4 regions of the Streptomyces sp. NPDC085900 genome follow, and region 1 is predicted to be linked to each of the others. Evidence: riboswitches for the same ligand, from Rfam matches in the RefSeq annotation. Region 1 holds a riboswitch; each other region holds the start of a gene.

Region 1 (4,019 bases):
GGCCCCCGTCCGATCTTCGGACGGGGGCCCTTCGCGGTGCCCCGGCCTGGATAGGGTGGGGCACACACTGCGTTACGTACACGACACGTCTACGACCATCAGGAGCGGCCCCATGAGCGCTGTGACCCCCGCTGGAGGCGACACCGCGGCGGGCCGTTCCTGGCCCCTGCTGCTGAACGGCCTGCTGACCGGCAAGGACCTGTCCACCGACGACACCGCCTGGGCGATGGACCTCATGATGCGCGGCGAGGCGACCGACGCGCAGATCGCCGGCTTCGTGGTGGCGATGCGGGCCAAGGGCGAGACGGTCGAGGAGATCAACGGCCTGGTCCGCACGATGTACGAACACGCGAACGTCATCGAGGTGCCGGGCCCGACCGTGGACATCGTCGGCACCGGCGGCGACGGCGCGAAGACGGTGAACATCTCCACGATGTCGTCGATCGTCGTCGCGGGCACCGGTGCGCGGGTGGTCAAGCACGGCAACCGGGCCGCCTCCTCGGCCTCCGGGGCGTCCGACGTCCTGGAGAAGCTGGGCGTCAACCTGGAGCTGCCCGTGAAGCGGGTTCCCGAGGTGGCCCAGGAGGCCGGGATCACCTTCTGCTTCGCCATCAAGTTCCATCCGGCGCTGCGTCATGTGGGCGCCGCCCGCGGCCAGTTGGGTATCCGCACGGTCTTCAACGCGCTCGGCCCGCTGACCAACCCCGCGAAGGTGCGGGCGCAGGCGGTGGGTGTGGCCGATCCGCGCATGGCGCCGATCGTGGCCGGCGTCTTCGCCGAGCGTGGCAACTCCTCCCTGGTCTTCCGTGGCGACGACGGCCTCGACGAGCTGACGACGACGGCCACCTCGCGCGTCTGGATCGTCCGGGACGGCAAGGTCACCGAGGAGTCCTTCGACCCCCGTGACGTCGGCCTCGACCTGGTGCCGGTGGAGGCGCTGCGGGGCGGGGACCCGTCGTACAACGCGGAGGTCGCCCGGCGGCTCCTGGACGGCGAGACGGGCCCCGTGCGGGACGCCGTCCTGCTGAACTCGGCGGCCGCCCTGGTGGCCCTCGAGCCGACGGAGGCCTCCCTGGCCGACCAGTTGAGGGCCGGCATGGCGAAGGCCGCCGAGTCCATCGACTCCGGTGCGGCCAAGCGGGCGCTGGAGCGCTGGGTGGCGGCCAGCAACGCGTAGGGAGTGCGTCGAGCGCGGTCCCGTCATCCGGACGCGGGTTGCGGGACCGCGATCACTTCACGTACGTTCCTGTACCAGGTCATGAGTGACAGTCATGAGGCCCCGGCCGACTGTCCGGCAACCCTCCGTCCGTGGCGGGGTGCCCCGGGTGAAGACCAGGCCGTAGGCAGCGAGGTCTGCGGCAAGCGCGGATCCCTCACGAGCCGGGGATCCTGGTCGTCGAGGAGTCTTCCGTGAGCAAGCGAATGCGATAGGGCCGCAGAGCCCCGCCTCCGCGCACCCCTTTTCTCTTTCCGGCCCGCACGCGCGCGCCCTTTCACGGGAGTTCCCCATGTCTGTCTCCACCGCTGCCTCCGCCCAGACCGTTTGTGCCCCTCTGCCCGTTCTGGGCAGGGATGTCACCGTCCCGCTCGTCACCGGTGGCGAGGTGACCTACGCGGCGCTCGACTACGCGGCCAGCGCGCCCGCCCTGCAGCGCGTCTGGGACGACGTCGCGGCCTACGCCCCGTACTACGGCAGCGTCCACCGCGGTGCCGGCTACCTCTCCCAGCTGTCCACCGACCTCTTCGAGAACGCCCGCACGACGGTCGCCGAGTTCCTCGACTGCCGCGCGGACGACCAGCTGGTCTTCACCCGCTCGACGACGGACTCCCTCAACCTCCTCGCCCGCGCCCTGCCCGCCGGCTGCCAGGTCTTCGTCTTCGAGACCGAGCACCACGCGAGCCTGCTGCCCTGGCAGGACGCCTCGGTCACCTACCTCGACGCCCCGCGCACCCCGGCACAGGCCGTGGCGACCCTGGAGCGCGCCCTCGCCGAGCGCGACCCCCACGGCCCGGCCCTGGTCTGCGTCACCGGCGCCTCGAACGTCACCGGCGAGCTGTGGCCGGTGCGCGAGCTGGCCTCGGCGGCCCACGCGCACGGCGCCCGGATCGTCCTGGACGCCGCCCAGCTCGCCCCGCACCACCCCGTCTCCGTCCGTGACCTGGACGTCGACTGGGTCGCCTTCTCCGGCCACAAGCTGTACGCCCCCTTCGGGGCCGGGGTCCTGGCCGGCCGCGCCGACTGGCTGCGTGCGGCCGACCCCTACCTCGCGGGCGGCGGCGCCAGCCGCAAGGTCACCCGCCGCGAGGACGGGGGAGTGGACGTGGAGTGGCACGAGAGCGCGGCCCGCCACGAGGCCGGCTCCCCGAACGTCATCGGCGCCTACGCCGTCGCGTCGGCCTGCAAGGCCCTCACGGAGGCCGGCTTCGACACCCTGGTGGCCCGCGAGCGGTACCTGATCGGCAAGGTGCGTGCGGGGCTGGCCGAGGTCCCGCAGGTGAAGGTGCTGTCCCTCTTCGGCGACGACGCCGACCGGGTCGGCGTCATCTCCTTCGTCGTCGAGGGCTGGAACAGCTCCCACTTCGCCGCCGCCCTCTCCGCCGAGTACGGCATCGGCGTCCGCGACGGCCTCTTCTGCGCCCACCCGCTGGTCCGCACCCTGCTCGGCTCCGACCCGCAGACCCAGGGCGAGTGCGGCGCCCCCGAGGCCGCGCCGGGCGAGAAGTCCCTGAACGCGATTCGGGTCAGCTTCGGCGCGGGCACCCCGGACGAGCACGTCGAGCGCTTCGTCGGCGCCGTGAAGGAGCTGGTGAGCGCCGGCGCGAAGTGGACCTACCGGACTGAGGACGGCCGCTGCGTGCCGGCGGTCTGACCGGACGGGGTCAGGAGGCGGCGCTCAGGAGTCGAGACCGATCGCGAACGCCGCCTCCAGGTCGTGCTGGGAGTAGGTGCGGAACGCGACATGCGTGTCCGTGGCCTCGACGCCGGGGATCTTGCTGATCGAACCCGGGATGACCTCCGCCAGGTCCTCGTGCCGCCGCACCCGCACCATCGCGATCAGGTCGTAGGTACCGGTCACGGAGAAGACCTCGCTGACGGAGTCCAGCGCGGCGATCCGCTCCGCGATCTCGGGGATCCGGTCCACACTGGTCTTGATCAGGACGATCGCGGTGATCACGGCTGGTTCTCTCCCTCGGGTGCCGGAGCTGGGGCGGCCTTCACTTTAGTCGTACGGCGGAAACCCGCCCACGCGCAGACGAAGCCCAGCCCGAAGCCCACCAGGTGGGCCAGGTAGGCCACCCCCGGCCCCTCCGGCGCCCGCCCCGCCGCCAGCCACTGCAGGCTCGCCCAGAACGGCAGCACGACCCACGCGGGGAAGCGCAGCGGGAGGAAGAAGAGGAACGGGAGCAGACTTGTGACCCTGGCCCCGGGGAAGAGGTACAGAAAGGCGCCCAGGACCGCTGAGACCGCCCCGGACGCGCCGACCAGCGACTGCCCGGACGCGGAATTGGCCGCCGCGTACCCCAGCAGGGCCAGGTAGCCGCAGCCGACGTAGAAGACGGTGAACCGCACGCGGCCCATGCGTTCCTCGGTCATCACTCCGAAGACGAACAGGAAGAGCATGTTGCCCAGCAGGTGCACCCAGCTGCCGTGGACGAAGAGGGCCGTAGCGGGGGTCAGGGCGGCCCGGGGAGAGCCCGCGAAGAGCTCGGCGGGCACCACGCCCCAGCGGTGGAAATAGGCGCGCTGTGCGGCGAGCAGCGCGTCGCCGGAGCCGTAGGCGGGATTCAGCCCCGCCGCCGGACCGGTCACGAAGACCAGGCAGCACAGCGCGATCAGCGCGTATGTCACGGGCGCCGAGGGACGCCGGATCGATCTGCTGACGGTCGCGCTCCAGGTGCCGATCATGAACACAGAGCATGACGTAACAGGACGCAGCCGCCCAGACCGCCTCGCCGCCGTGGACGGACCAGCGGCAGGTTGCCGCCAGGCCGTAGGGTTACGGCCACACGCTCCAGGG
Region 2 (4,019 bases), on a different contig from region 1:
TGTAGCCGGGCGTGGTGTGCGCGAGGACGCTGGTCGCGGCCTGTGTGCCGGTGGGGAAGACGGTGTCGGCGATCTGCTGCCGGTCGACGGCGGACAGGATCGCCCGGCGCACCCTGGCGTCCTTGAGGATCGGCCGCGAGTTGTTCAGCCCCAGGCCGAACACGATGCCCGGGTTGGCCCGCCGCTGGAGGGCTACCTGACCGCCCTTGAGCGCCGCCTCGTTGGCCCTGCCGACGCTGGAGACGGCGTGCACCTGACCGGACTGAAGGCTGCCGGCCCGTACCCCCGCCTCGGGCACGACCTTGAACACCAGCTTGTCCAGGTACGCCTCGCCCTTCTTGCCCCACAGCGAGGATCCCCATGCGTAGCCGGTGCGCTTGGCCAGGGTGACCGACTGGTTCTGCACGTACTGTTTCAGCACGAAGGGCCCGGACCCCACCACTCCGTCGCTGCACTTCTGCTGCGGGGTCCTCTTCACGCTCGCCGACGACTCGATGCCGAGCGAGTGCGTCGAAGTCGCCTGCAGGAATTGGGCGTTGGGCTTGGCGAAGGTCACCTTGACGGTCAGCGGGTCGACGACGGTGGTGCTCTTGACGCCGCTCAGGTAGCCCTCGGCCAGGGTTCCCAGGGCACCGAGCTTCGGTACCGCGTCGAAGTTGTCCTTGACCACCTGCGCGGTCAGCTTCGAGCCGTCGCTGAAGGTGACGCCGGACCTGAGATGGAAGGTGAAGGTGGTGGCGTCGGAACTGATGTCCCAGCTCTTCGCGAGCCACGGCACGATTTTGCCGGTCCTGGGGTCCTGGTCCGTCAGGGAGTCCACGATCTGGCGGACCGAGTAGATGGTCTCGTTGCTGGCGACCTGCTGCGGATCCACGCAGCCGGCGTCCGAACTCACCGCGAAGGTCAGGGTGCCGCCGGCCGCGGGCCGTCCGCTGCCGCCGGCGGAGTCGCCGCCGCTGGAGCCGCAGGCGGTCAGCAGCACGCTGGTGGTCACGAGGGCGGACAGTGCCGCCCACCGGGAGGATCTGACATGGGGAAGTGCGGTCACGGAGGGCTTCTCCTACTCGTGTCACCGGGCACGGGCGCGGGGCGTGGCCGTGCGCGGGCGGCCGACCCCGGGCGGCGCGATGCCGCGGCCGGGGGCCGCTGTGCAGACGGGGATCAGAGGCAGACGGGGATCGAAGACGTCCGGAGATCAGGCGCGAAGGGTGCGGCGACGGCGAATGCCGTATCGTGACCGGCGGCTGGAGGGGCCGTCAGGCCTGACAGAGGCAGCTGGTCGAGCGCTTGAGGTCGATGTGGCGTCGACGCGAGAGCCGGGAGAACACGGTGGCGTCGGCGAAACGGGCGCTGAGGTCACCACCGTGCCGCATATCGGTCCTCCACCTGTCCGGCCCCGGACCGGGGCCACGCGCTTGCGGGATCGTCGGTGATCCCGCCGGGCTTTCACCTGGAGCACCCCACCGCGGGGGAGGGTTGCCGGTCAGCGAGCCAGGGCTTGACGCTGACACTCAATGCCGTTCTTGATCGTACGAAGAGATCTTGTCGTCGGTCAATGGCCGGGCCGGCTCAGGAACCTCCGCGCTCGCGGGGGATCTTCTGCCCGGCCTCGATCGCCACCGGCAGCCGGTTCTCCGCCGGGGGCAGCGGGCAGGTGGCCAGGTCCGTGTACGCGCACGGCAGGTTCGAGGCCCGGTTGAAGTCCAGGACGACCGTGCCGTCGGCGGCGGGCGCTTCCACGCTCAGGGCCCGGTTGGCCGCGTACGTGGTGACGCCGGAGGTCGCGTCGGTGAACAGCACCAGCAGCCGGCCCCCGCCCGAGCCCGGGAACGCGGTCAGCGACAGCTGCCGCCCGTCCAGCTCGAACTCGATCCTGCCCGGAGCGTCGTAGACGTGCTCCAGTCCCTCGACCGCGGCGCCCACGGTGGTCGGCCGCGGTGCGTCGAAGGGGATGTAGCGGCCGGTCACCGCCCAGCGGGGGTCGGGGGCGTAGGCGGGCGTTCCGGTGAAGGCCGTACGCAGCGGCGCGTCCGGGTGCCGGGGGCGCACGATGTCCTGGCCGCCGCGCCGGGCGACCTCGATCACGGCGTCGCCCCAGACGGCGTTGACGCCGCCGCGCTCGGGGATCACACCGAAGTGGTGCTCACCGCGCACCGGACCCTCGTCCAGGTCTACGACGACCCCCTCGGGGCCGGTGTGCCAGGCGCCGGGCGCGTCCGGGAAGCGCTGCGACCGGTCGTCGAGCCAGTGCAGGCCGGTGACCGCCAGGAACCCGTGCGGGTCGGCGAGTCGGGCTTCCTGGGCGCGATACCACTCCAGCCATGTCTCGGTGAAGGCATGGAGGTCCGTCGTGGTGGCCTCGGTGGTCATGGGCGATCTCCTCTGGATCGGGGGTGAATTGGTGCGAGCCGGCGGCGGGCGCCCGGCTCGACGGGCTTGTTCAGCGGGCCGGTTCGCCCAGGAGCCGCCAGGTGCGTCGGCGGTCCGCCTCTCCGGCGATCTCGGTGGACGAGAACACGACCTCCGTGGCGCCGGCGTCGCGGTAGCGCCGTACCTCGGCCTCGACGGTCTTCTCGTCGCCGATCACCGCCAGATCGGCGGCCCGCCGGCCGCCCGACAGTTCGATGACACGGGCGTGGGACGGGATCTGTTCGTAGAACGCGAGGTTCTCGGTGAACCTGGCCCGCACCGCGTCCACGTCGTCCGTGACGACACCGGGCACGAGCGCCACGACCCTGGGTGCCGGGCGGCCCGCGGCCTCGGCGGCCGCGTGCAGGGCGGGCACGATGTGGTCCGCCAGGGCGCGCGATCCCGCCAGGTAGGGCAGGATCCCGTCCGCCAGCTCGCCGCTGACCCGCAGCGCCTGCGGCCCCATCGCGGCGACCAGCAGCGGCACGCCGCTCTCCGCGCCCGGTACTCGCGCCGGGACGGGGTGGTGGCCGTGAGCAGCTCGCCCTGGAAGTCGGCCGTGCCGGTCTCGGTCAACTGGCGCAGGGCGGTGAGGAATTCGCGCAGTCGGGCGATGGGCCGTTCGAAGGGCAGGCCGTAGCCGGTCTCCGTCAGCAGCTTCGTGCCCAGGGCCAGCCCCAGGTGGTAGCGGCCGTGGGTCGCGGCCTGGGCGGTCTGGGCCTGGCTGGAGACCAGCAGCGGGTGGCGGCCGAAGACGGGGATCGCCGACGTGCCGACCTGCAGACCCGGCACTTCGCGTCCGACGATCGCCGCGAGCTGGGGTGAATCCGCGCCGAAGGTCTGCCCGAACCAGGCCGACGCGAGTCCGGACTCCGCGGCCTCCCGGGCCAGTTGAACGGTGGCGTCGACCTGGTTGGGCGCGCCGGCCGCGTTGAGCGCTGCTCCAACAGTCATGTCAGTCCAGAACGGCGCCGGACGCAGCCGCATTCCGGTCCGCGTGTGACAGCTTCTTGTCAGTCATGTGTCCTGGACCTGTGTCGAGAGGTGCGCGCAGGCCGAGGTGCTCGCGCAGGGTGGTGCCGGTGTACTCGGTTCGGTAGACCCCGCGTTCCTGCAGTTCCGGGACTAGCAGGTCGACGATGTCGTCGAGGCCGTCGGGGATGAGGTACGGCGTGATGTTGAAGCCGTCGATCGCGCCGTGCCGCACGAAGTGGGCGAACTTGTCGGCCAGGCCGGACGGAGTGCCGACGTGTCCGCGCTGCGGCCCGAGCGCGATGACGGTCTCGCGCAGCGACCAGCCGTGTGCCTCGGCCTTCGCCCGCCACTCGGCCACGACCGCACGCGGGTCGGCGACGCGCCGTGCCCCGAAGGAGCCGTCGTTGTCGGTGACGACCGGGTCCTGCTTCGGCAGCGGTCCGTCGGCGTCGCGGCCGGAGAGGTCGATGCCCCACAGCAGTCCGGCGATCCCCAACGCCGTCGCAGGGGTGACCTGTTGGAGCCGGATCCAGCGCTTCTTCTCCCGGGCCTCCTCCTCGGTGGCGCCGAGAATGATCTCGGTGCCGGGCAGGATCCGCACAGCGTCGTCCGGACGGCCCACCGCTCGCAGCCGA
Region 3 (4,019 bases), on a different contig from region 1:
TGCTGCCGATCCTGCGCGGCAAGGGCCTGTTCCGAGAGGAGTACGAGGGCACGACCCTCCGCGAGCACTACGGGCTCCCGGTCCCGGCGAACCAGTTCCATGTCTGACCCCTCCCGTGGCGGCCGGGTGTCCTGAGCGCGCGAGCCGCCGTCCACCGGGATGTCCGCGATGCGGGACGGCCCTCTTGACGTCGGTGGCCGTCGGATCGACACTCTGTAAGGAATCCTAGTGAACAGGTAGGGAAATATGAGGCGCCTTGATCCGGTCACCGTTCGAGTGAGCCGTCCGCCTCTGCTGACCTCTCGGCGTCACATCGACCTGCTCCGCGTCTGCAGCGCGCTCGGCCTCATGGGCTGACCTGCGCCCTTCCCGCGCCGACGGCGTCCCCAGGGACATCGTGCCGTTCGGCGTGCCCAGGTGAGCCCCGCTCCTGAGGTTCCGTCGTCGCATCCCCGCAGCCCCGGCGGGCCCGGCACCGAGTGCCGGGCCCGCCCTCCGGGTGGAGGAGGGGATGCGACCACGGTGCCCAGCCCGTTGCCGCATCCGCCGCGCGTACGTCCGCGCCCGCTTTCGGGGAGAGTCATGACCGTCACCACGCCGGCCGCCCACGTTTCCGTCCGGTCCGCGCCCGCCTTCCGCGGCCGCATCGGCAGGGACGCGCGCAGCGGCCACTACGCCGTTCCCGGCCGCTACCGGCTCCATCTGTCGACCGCATGTCCCGACGGCCTGCGCATCGCCGTCGCCCACACGCTGCTCGGCCTGGACGCCGTCTGTCCGGTTACCCTCCTGCCCGCCGTCCCCGACTGTCCCGAGGGCGGCCACTCGGCCCTGCGCCCGCTGTACGAGGCGAGCGCGCACCGCTACCCCGGTCCGGCCGCGGCGCCGGTGCTCAGTGACGGCTGGTCCGGGCGGATCGTCAGCACCCACGACCGGGACATCATGCGTGACCTCGCCGACCGCTTCGACACCGGCGGCCCCTCGCTCTACCCGTGCGGCGCGGAGTCGGAGATCGAGGCGGTGGAGCGGATGTGCGTGGAAGGGATCGAAGGGGCGGCGCAGCGGGCCGGGACGGTCGGCGGGGACGCGGCGGAATGTGACGCGGCACTGGCCACGCTGCTGGAGACCCTCGGCGCCCTCGACCGCTGGCTCGCCGGCCGCACCTGTCTGATCCGCGACGAAGTCACCGCCTCCGACGTCGAGTTGTGGGTCGCGCTGGTCCGGCTCGACACCGTGCACCGTCACCACCTCGACGCCGCCGCGGTCCAGCGCATCGCCGGCCACCCGGTGTTGTGGGCCTACGCCCGCCGTCTGACCGCCCACCCGGCCTTCGGCGTCCACCTCGACCTCGACGGCATCGATCGCCGCCACCACGCCCAGTGCCGGGGACTGGAGGCCGCCGGATCGGCCGTCCAGATCCTCGACTGGGCGGCGCACTCGGCCCGTTAGCCGTTCCACCTGGTGGACCGGCGTTGACATACGTTCGGGCCATTGTCTTAACTACGGCCCAGAACGGTCATGAGTGTCAGCGACAAGCCCTGGCTTGCTGACCGGCAACCCTCGCACCGCGGTGGGGTGCCCCAGGTGACGACCCGACCGATGACACGTCGGTAAGCGCGAGGCCCACAGGGCCGGAACAGTGACGGTGACGCCATGTACGCAGCTCCCAGAACGGCCGCACGCCGTTCCCAGGGCTGCGTACGGACGTACGCGAACATGCTCGTCGCAAACCGCGCCGTCGATCTGCTCCGCGTCAACAGCGCACTGTGTACCGCACCGGGCCGTGCCCGCTGTCGGGGCTGACACCTCCCCGCAGCCCCCGCACTCCCTGACCGACACCGCCCGCGCGGTGTGCCGTTGCCCTCCCCACCCCCGGTCCTGCGCCGCCGTGTGCGTCCCCGCACGCCGCCGCGCCTCCGGGGTGTGCCCACCCAGCCGGAGCCCACCATGAGCGAACCCCCTGGCGCCACCGTCACCCTCCCCGAGGCGCCCACCGCCACCGAACCGCCCAAGGCCCTCACCGCCCAGCGAGTGCTGCCGTTGCGGCGGCCGGGGCGCTGGATCGCCACCGCGGTCGTCCTGATCCTGGTCGCCCAGTTCGTCCACGGACTGGTGACCAACCCCTTCTACCAGTGGGACCGCTGGAGCTACTGGTTCCTGCGGCCGACCATCCTCGACGGCCTCCTCATCACCCTCGAAGTCGCCGCCTACAGTGCGGTGTTGGGCTTGATCGGCGGCATCCTGCTCGCCCTGGCCCGGCTGTCGAAGAGCCCGGTCCTGCGCGCGGTCAGCTGGACCTACGTGTGGGCGTTCCGCTCCATCCCGCTCATCGTCGTACTGATATTCCTCTACAACTTCAGTGCCCTGTACAAGACGTTGAGCGTCGGCATTCCCTTCGGGCCGGCCTTCTTCTCCTTCGACGAGTCGAAACTCGCCACCGACATGGTCGTCGCCGTCGTCGGCCTCAGCCTCAACGAGGCCGCCTACGCGGCCGAGGTGGTGCGCGGCGGCATCCTCTCCGTCGACCAGGGCCAGCACGAGGCGGCCGCGGCGCTCGGCCTGCCGAAGGGCTACCAGTTCCGCAGAATCGTCTTTCCGCAGGCGCTGCGCTCCATCATCCCGAACTACGTCAACCAGCTCATCGGCCTGATCAAGGGCACCTCACTGGTCTTCTACGTCTCCCTGCTCGACCTGTTCGGCTCCGCGCAGACCATGGGCTCCACCTACCCCGGCGACATCGTGCCGCTGCTGCTGGTCGTCACCGTCTGGTACCTGATCCTGACCAGCGTCGTCTCCGTCATCCAGTTCTACGTCGAGCGGTACTACGCCCGCGGTGCCACCCGCAGCCTGCCGCCGACACCACTGCAGAAGCTCCGCACCGGACTCACCGACCTGCGAGCCCGCATCCGCCGGGAGGCCGCCGTATGACCGCCAAGACCGCCGACACCCTGCTAGACGGTGAGGCCGCCACCGTCGAGGTGCACGACGTGCACAAGTGGTACGGCACCCACCAAGTCCTGGACGGCGTCGACCTGACCGTCCGACCCGGCGAGGTCACCGTCGTCCTCGGCCCCTCCGGCTCCGGCAAGTCCACCCTGCTGCGGGTCATCAACCACCTGGAGAAGCCCGAGATCGGCTACGTCAGCGTCAACGGCGAACCGATCGGCGTGAAGCGGCAGGGAGACCGGTTGAAGGAGCTGAGCGAGCGGGCCATCCTCGCCCAGCGCGGGCGGATCGGGTTCGTCTTCCAGAACTTCAACCTCTTCCCGCACCTGACGGTCCTGGACAACGTGGCCGCGGCCCCGGTCGCCACCGGCCGGCTCGGCAGGCCCGAAGCGCAGGAACTGGCCCGCGAACTCCTCGGCCGCGTCGGCCTCGCCGACAAGACCGGCGCCTACCCGCGCCAGCTCTCCGGCGGCCAGCAGCAGCGCGTCGCCATCGCCCGCGCCCTGGCCCTGCGCCCCGGCGTCATCCTCTTCGACGAGCCCACCTCCGCCCTGGACCCCGAACTCGTCGGCGAAGTCCTCGCCGTCATCCGGGACTTGGCGTCCAGCGGCACCACGCTCGTCATCGTGACCCATGAGATCGGCTTCGCCCGCGAGATCGCCGACCGGGTCGTCTTCATCGACGGCGGCAAGATCATCGAGCAGGGGCCGCCCTCCGAGGTCCTCGACTCACCGCGGCACGAGCGGACCAGGGACTTCCTCAGCAAGGTTCTCTGACCCGCCGCACCCCACGACTCCCCCCCCCACGCCACCACTCTCATCACCGCCCCTGAGCGACAAGGAACGGCCATGCGCACCCACTTCACCCGACGCAGCCTGATACGCGGCATCACCGCGGCGACCGCCGTCGCCTCCCTGGCCACCGGGCTCGCCGCCTGCGGTGGCAACAGCGACGCGGCCGCCACCACCGACACCGCCGCCAAGTCCGGCGAGGTCGTCATCGGCCAGGTCTCCAACGGCGCCGCCAAGCAGACCGCCATCAAGGTCTCCGAGGTCAAGTCCATCAGCGCCGAACTG
Region 4 (4,019 bases), on a different contig from region 1:
ACGAGCGCCGTGCAGGCCGTGAACGCCTCCGCCCAGCGGCGGGTCAGGAAGCCCAGCCGGTCGGCGCCGAGCATGCCGCGCAGCAGCTGCTCGGCGATGTCGTCGGGCAGCATCCGGAAGTACTCCACCGGCGCCCACGGCGTGTGCGAGAAGTGCGCGATCCGGAGGTCCGGCCGCAGCTCCCGCAGCATCCCCGGCACCAGGCACAGGTGGTAGTCCTGCACCAGCACCGCGGCGCCCTCGCCCGCCTCCTCCGCCAGCGCCTCGGCGAAGGCCTGGTTGTACGTCTCGTACGACGCCCACTGGCGCCGGAACTCCGCGTCGAAGACCGGCTCCAGCGGCGTCTGGTACAGCATGTGGTGGACGAACCAGAGCACGGAGTTGGCGATGCCGTTGTACGCGTCCGCGTGCACGTCCGCCGGGACGTCGAGCATGCGCACGCCGGACTCGCCCTCCCCGCGCCGCACCGCCTCCCGGTCGCCGTCGGACAGCGCCGAGCACACCCACAGCGCGCCCGCGTCCGGCCCGATCGCCGACAGACCTGAGACGAGCCCGCCGCCGCCCCGCTTGGCGGCCAGCGAGCCGTCCTGCTGGAGTTCGTACGAGACCGGGCCGCGATTGGACGCGACCAGCACCTGATGGGCAGCGCCGTGCGAGGAAGCCATACGCCTCAACGTAGCCCGGTCCGGAAACGCATAAACGTACGGACCCCCCGGTCCACGTATGCCCTACGCCACCTTGCGGCTCGCGTACTCCGCGATCTCCGCCATCGGCGGCCGCTCCTCGGTGTCCACGGAGTAGGTGCGCGGCTCGAAGCCGTCGGTGCTCCGTTCGAACTGGGTGAGTGAGGGGCGGACGAGGTGGCCGCGGGCCAGGCGGAGCTGGGCCGTGCGGTAGATGGCCGCCGCCATCCGGCCGAGGGCCTGGCCGTCCTGGTGACGGTGTTTGCGGACACCGACGTCGACCTGGGCGAGCGCGTCGAGGCCCACCAGATGCAGGGCGTCGACCAGCATGCCCAGCTCGATCCCGTACCCGACGGGGAACGGCAGCTGTTCCAGCAGGCTGCGCCGGGCCGCGTACTCGCCGCCCAGCGGCTGTACGAAGCCGGCCAGCTGCGGCCAGTGCATGTTGAGCAGGGGGCGGGCCATCAGCTCGGTGACCCGGCCGCCCTGTCCCTGCGCTCCGCCGAGGGGGCGGTCGTACATGCCCTTGACCAGGTCGATCCCGGGGTCGGTGAGCAGCGGGCCGACGATCCCGGAGACGAAGTCGGAGGAGAACTCCTTCAGGTCGGCGTCGATGAAGCAGACGACGTCCCCGGTCGTGACCAGCAGCGAGCGCCACAGGACCTCGCCCTTGCCGGGGACCGTCGGGATGCGGGGCAGGATGTCGTCGCGGTGCACGACCCGCGCGCCGGCCGCCGCGGCGACCTCGGACGTGCGGTCGGTGGAACCTGAGTCGACGACCACGATCTCGTCGACGAGCGGGACCTGCTGCATCAGGTCGTGGCGGATGATCGCGACGATGTCGCCGACCGTCTCCTCCTCGTTGAGCGCGGGCAGCACGACACTGACCGACTGGCCCGTGCGGTGTTTCGCGGCGAGGATCTGGTGCAGCGGGCGGTCGGTGACGGACCAGGAGTGGGTGCTCAGCCAGCGCTCGACTTCTTCCAGCACGTAGGCGGCTCCTCTGCGTTCTCTCGGCGAAAGGACCGGATTGTGATCCATCTCGCGGTTCGGACGGCTATCTCAACTGTCCTGGCCTTCGGTTACAGTCTTGAACAACGCTGATGACCATCGCATGTCGGGGGTCGTCTCGCGTTCAACGAGTTCAACAACCACATACCGCTCATCCAGAGGGGCAGAGGGATACGGCCCGATGAAGCCCCGGCAACCCTCCAGCCGGTCTCGTAGATCAGTGTTGATCATTCCGCGAGGCTCCCGGCTAGGGAAGGTGCCAAATCCGTCTCACGGCGAGATGCGTCGTGAGGAAGATGAGGAGAAAGGGCCTCGCCTCACATGGCTGCGCAGACTGTTGCAAGCACCACCGACCCCACGACCGTGGACCTCGGCCCCGCCTCGGCGCTTTCCTGCCGCGAGTGCGGTCACCGGGTGCCGCTCGGCCCGGTCTTCGCCTGCGAGGAGTGTTTCGGCCCGCTCGAGATCGCGTACGACTTCTCGGCCTACGACACCGAGGAACTCCGCAAGCGCATCGAGGCGGGACCCGCGAACATCTGGCGCTACGCGCCGCTGCTGCCCGTCCCGGCGGACGTGGCGGACAAGCCGAACATCAACCCCGGCTGGACCAAGCTCGTCAAGGCCGACAACCTCGCACGCGAGCTGGGCGTCACCGGCGGACTGTATGTGAAGGACGACTCCGGCAACCCGACGCACTCCTTCAAGGACCGCGTCGTCGCCCAGGCCCTGGAGGCCGCGCGCGCCTTCGGCTTCACCACGCTCTCCTGCTCCTCCACCGGCAACCTCGCGGGTGCCGTCGGCGCCGCCGCGGCCCGCGCCGGCTTCCGGTCCTGCGTGTTCATCCCGCACGACCTGGAGCAGGGCAAGGTCGTCATGGCCGCGGTCTACGGCGGCGAGCTCGTCGGTATCGAGGGCAACTACGACGACGTGAACCGCTTCTGCTCCGAGCTGATCGGCGACCCGGCCGGCGAGGGCTGGGGCTTCGTCAACGTCAACCTGCGGCCCTACTACGCGGAAGGGTCCAAGACCCTGGCGTACGAGATCTGCGAGCAGCTCGGCTGGAAGCTGCCGGACCAGATCGTCGTGCCGATCGCCTCCGGCTCGCAGCTGACGAAGATCGACAAGGGGCTGCAGGAGCTGATCAAGCTCGGGCTCGTCGAGGACCGGCCGTACAAGATCTTCGGCGCGCAGGCCGAGGGCTGCTCGCCGGTGTCAGTCGCCTACAAGGCGGGCCACGACGTGGTCCGGCCGCAGAAGCCGAACACCATCGCCAAGTCCCTCGCCATCGGCAACCCGGCCGACGGGCCGTACGTCCTGGACATCGCGCGCCGCACGGGCGGTGCCGTGGAGGACGTGAACGACGAGCAGGTCGTCGACGCCATCAAGCTGCTGGCCCGCACCGAGGGCATCTTCGCCGAGACCGCCGGCGGCGTGACCGTGGGCGTGACGCGCAAGCTCATCGAGAACGGCGTGCTGGACCCGGCCCTGACCACGGTCGTGCTCAACACCGGCGACGGCCTCAAGACGCTGGACGCGGTGGCGGGCACGGGGCTGACCGCGACCATTCGCCCCAACCTCGACTCGTTCCGTGAGGCCGGGCTCGCCTAGCCGATCTTGTCGTCCGCGGGCTGGCGGGGGCTGGTCGCGCCCACGCGGCGGCAGCCGCACATCGAACACAGCCCCGCGCCCCTCGGGGCGACTACCCGACCGGAGGTCCTGAACATGAGCGTGTCCGTCCGTATCCCCACCATCCTGCGCACCTACACCGGCGGCCGGGCCGAGGTGAGCGCCGAGGGCGCCACCCTCGCCGAGGTCATCGCCGACCTGGAGAAGAACCACACCGGCATCGCCGCGCGCGTGCTGGACGACCAGGGCAAGCTGCGCCGCTTCGTCAACGTGTACGTCAACGACGACGACGTGCGGTTCGAGCAGGGACTGGAGACGGCGACCCCGGACGGCGCGGGCGTGTCGATCATCCCGGCCGTCGCCGGCGGCTGACCGAATGACCGATCATTACCTTCGGTAACGCCGGTTACGAAGAGTTCATCGAATTGCCCCCTCCGTGAGAGAAGCGGAGGGGGCAATTCAGTGTGGTTGAGCGCGGTACAGTTGGGGAACGCGCTGCTGATCCCCGGATCGGAAGCCCGGAATTCCTGCCGAGTGCCCGTCGAGATGTAGCCAAAGTGCGCATGTCTTTCGCGGCATTTGTTCCTTTTATGGGGCCCGAATTGCCCTGAATTCGGGCGAATTCTCACTACATTCCGGACCCCTTCCGTCCAGAATTCTCGTCCGATTGACCTGTTGCAGACGGCAGTTGGACAGATA

Evidence for each region. A riboswitch is a leader RNA that binds a small molecule or an ion and turns the genes downstream of it on or off. The one in region 1 is predicted to bind S-adenosylmethionine.
Region 2: another riboswitch for S-adenosylmethionine. It lies ahead of ACIGDI_RS39230 (putative leader peptide); the one in region 1 lies ahead of ACIGDI_RS34970 (aminotransferase class V-fold PLP-dependent enzyme).
Region 3: another riboswitch for S-adenosylmethionine. It lies ahead of ACIGDI_RS39290 (amino acid ABC transporter permease); the one in region 1 lies ahead of ACIGDI_RS34970 (aminotransferase class V-fold PLP-dependent enzyme).
Region 4: another riboswitch for S-adenosylmethionine. It lies ahead of thrC (threonine synthase); the one in region 1 lies ahead of ACIGDI_RS34970 (aminotransferase class V-fold PLP-dependent enzyme).

What each region holds. Positions count from the first base shown of each region.
Region 1 is NZ_JBITSP010000013.1:7,334-11,352, forward strand. Features, by position in the region: gene trpD (anthranilate phosphoribosyltransferase) at 113-1,177, shown strand; SAM riboswitch class IV at 1,255-1,371, shown strand; gene ACIGDI_RS34970 (aminotransferase class V-fold PLP-dependent enzyme) at 1,509-2,870, shown strand; gene ACIGDI_RS34975 (Lrp/AsnC family transcriptional regulator) at 2,895-3,176, opposite strand; gene ACIGDI_RS34980 (rhomboid family intramembrane serine protease) at 3,173-3,907, opposite strand.
Region 2 is NZ_JBITSP010000016.1:180,545-184,563, forward strand. Features, by position in the region: gene ACIGDI_RS39225 (ABC transporter substrate-binding protein) at 1-1,048, opposite strand, end outside; gene ACIGDI_RS39230 (putative leader peptide) at 1,257-1,373, opposite strand; SAM riboswitch class IV at 1,407-1,519, opposite strand; gene ACIGDI_RS39235 (DUF1684 domain-containing protein) at 1,570-2,370, opposite strand; partial or broken gene ACIGDI_RS39240 (LLM class F420-dependent oxidoreductase) at 2,441-3,363, opposite strand; gene ACIGDI_RS39245 (NtaA/DmoA family FMN-dependent monooxygenase) at 3,365-4,019, opposite strand, start outside.
Region 3 is NZ_JBITSP010000016.1:192,081-196,099, forward strand. Features, by position in the region: gene ACIGDI_RS39275 (LLM class flavin-dependent oxidoreductase) at 1-107, shown strand, start outside; gene ACIGDI_RS39280 (putative leader peptide) at 247-357, shown strand; gene ACIGDI_RS39285 (glutathione S-transferase C-terminal domain-containing protein) at 583-1,446, shown strand; SAM riboswitch class IV at 1,512-1,620, shown strand; gene ACIGDI_RS39290 (amino acid ABC transporter permease) at 1,945-2,925, shown strand; gene ACIGDI_RS39295 (amino acid ABC transporter ATP-binding protein) at 2,922-3,719, shown strand; gene ACIGDI_RS39300 (ABC transporter substrate-binding protein) at 3,792-4,019, shown strand, end outside.
Region 4 is NZ_JBITSP010000007.1:365,897-369,915, reverse strand. Features, by position in the region: gene ACIGDI_RS25645 (trehalose-6-phosphate synthase) at 1-665, opposite strand, end outside; gene ACIGDI_RS25640 (glucosyl-3-phosphoglycerate synthase) at 729-1,673, opposite strand; SAM riboswitch class I at 1,843-1,997, shown strand; gene thrC (threonine synthase) at 2,016-3,302, shown strand; gene ACIGDI_RS25630 (MoaD/ThiS family protein) at 3,417-3,692, shown strand.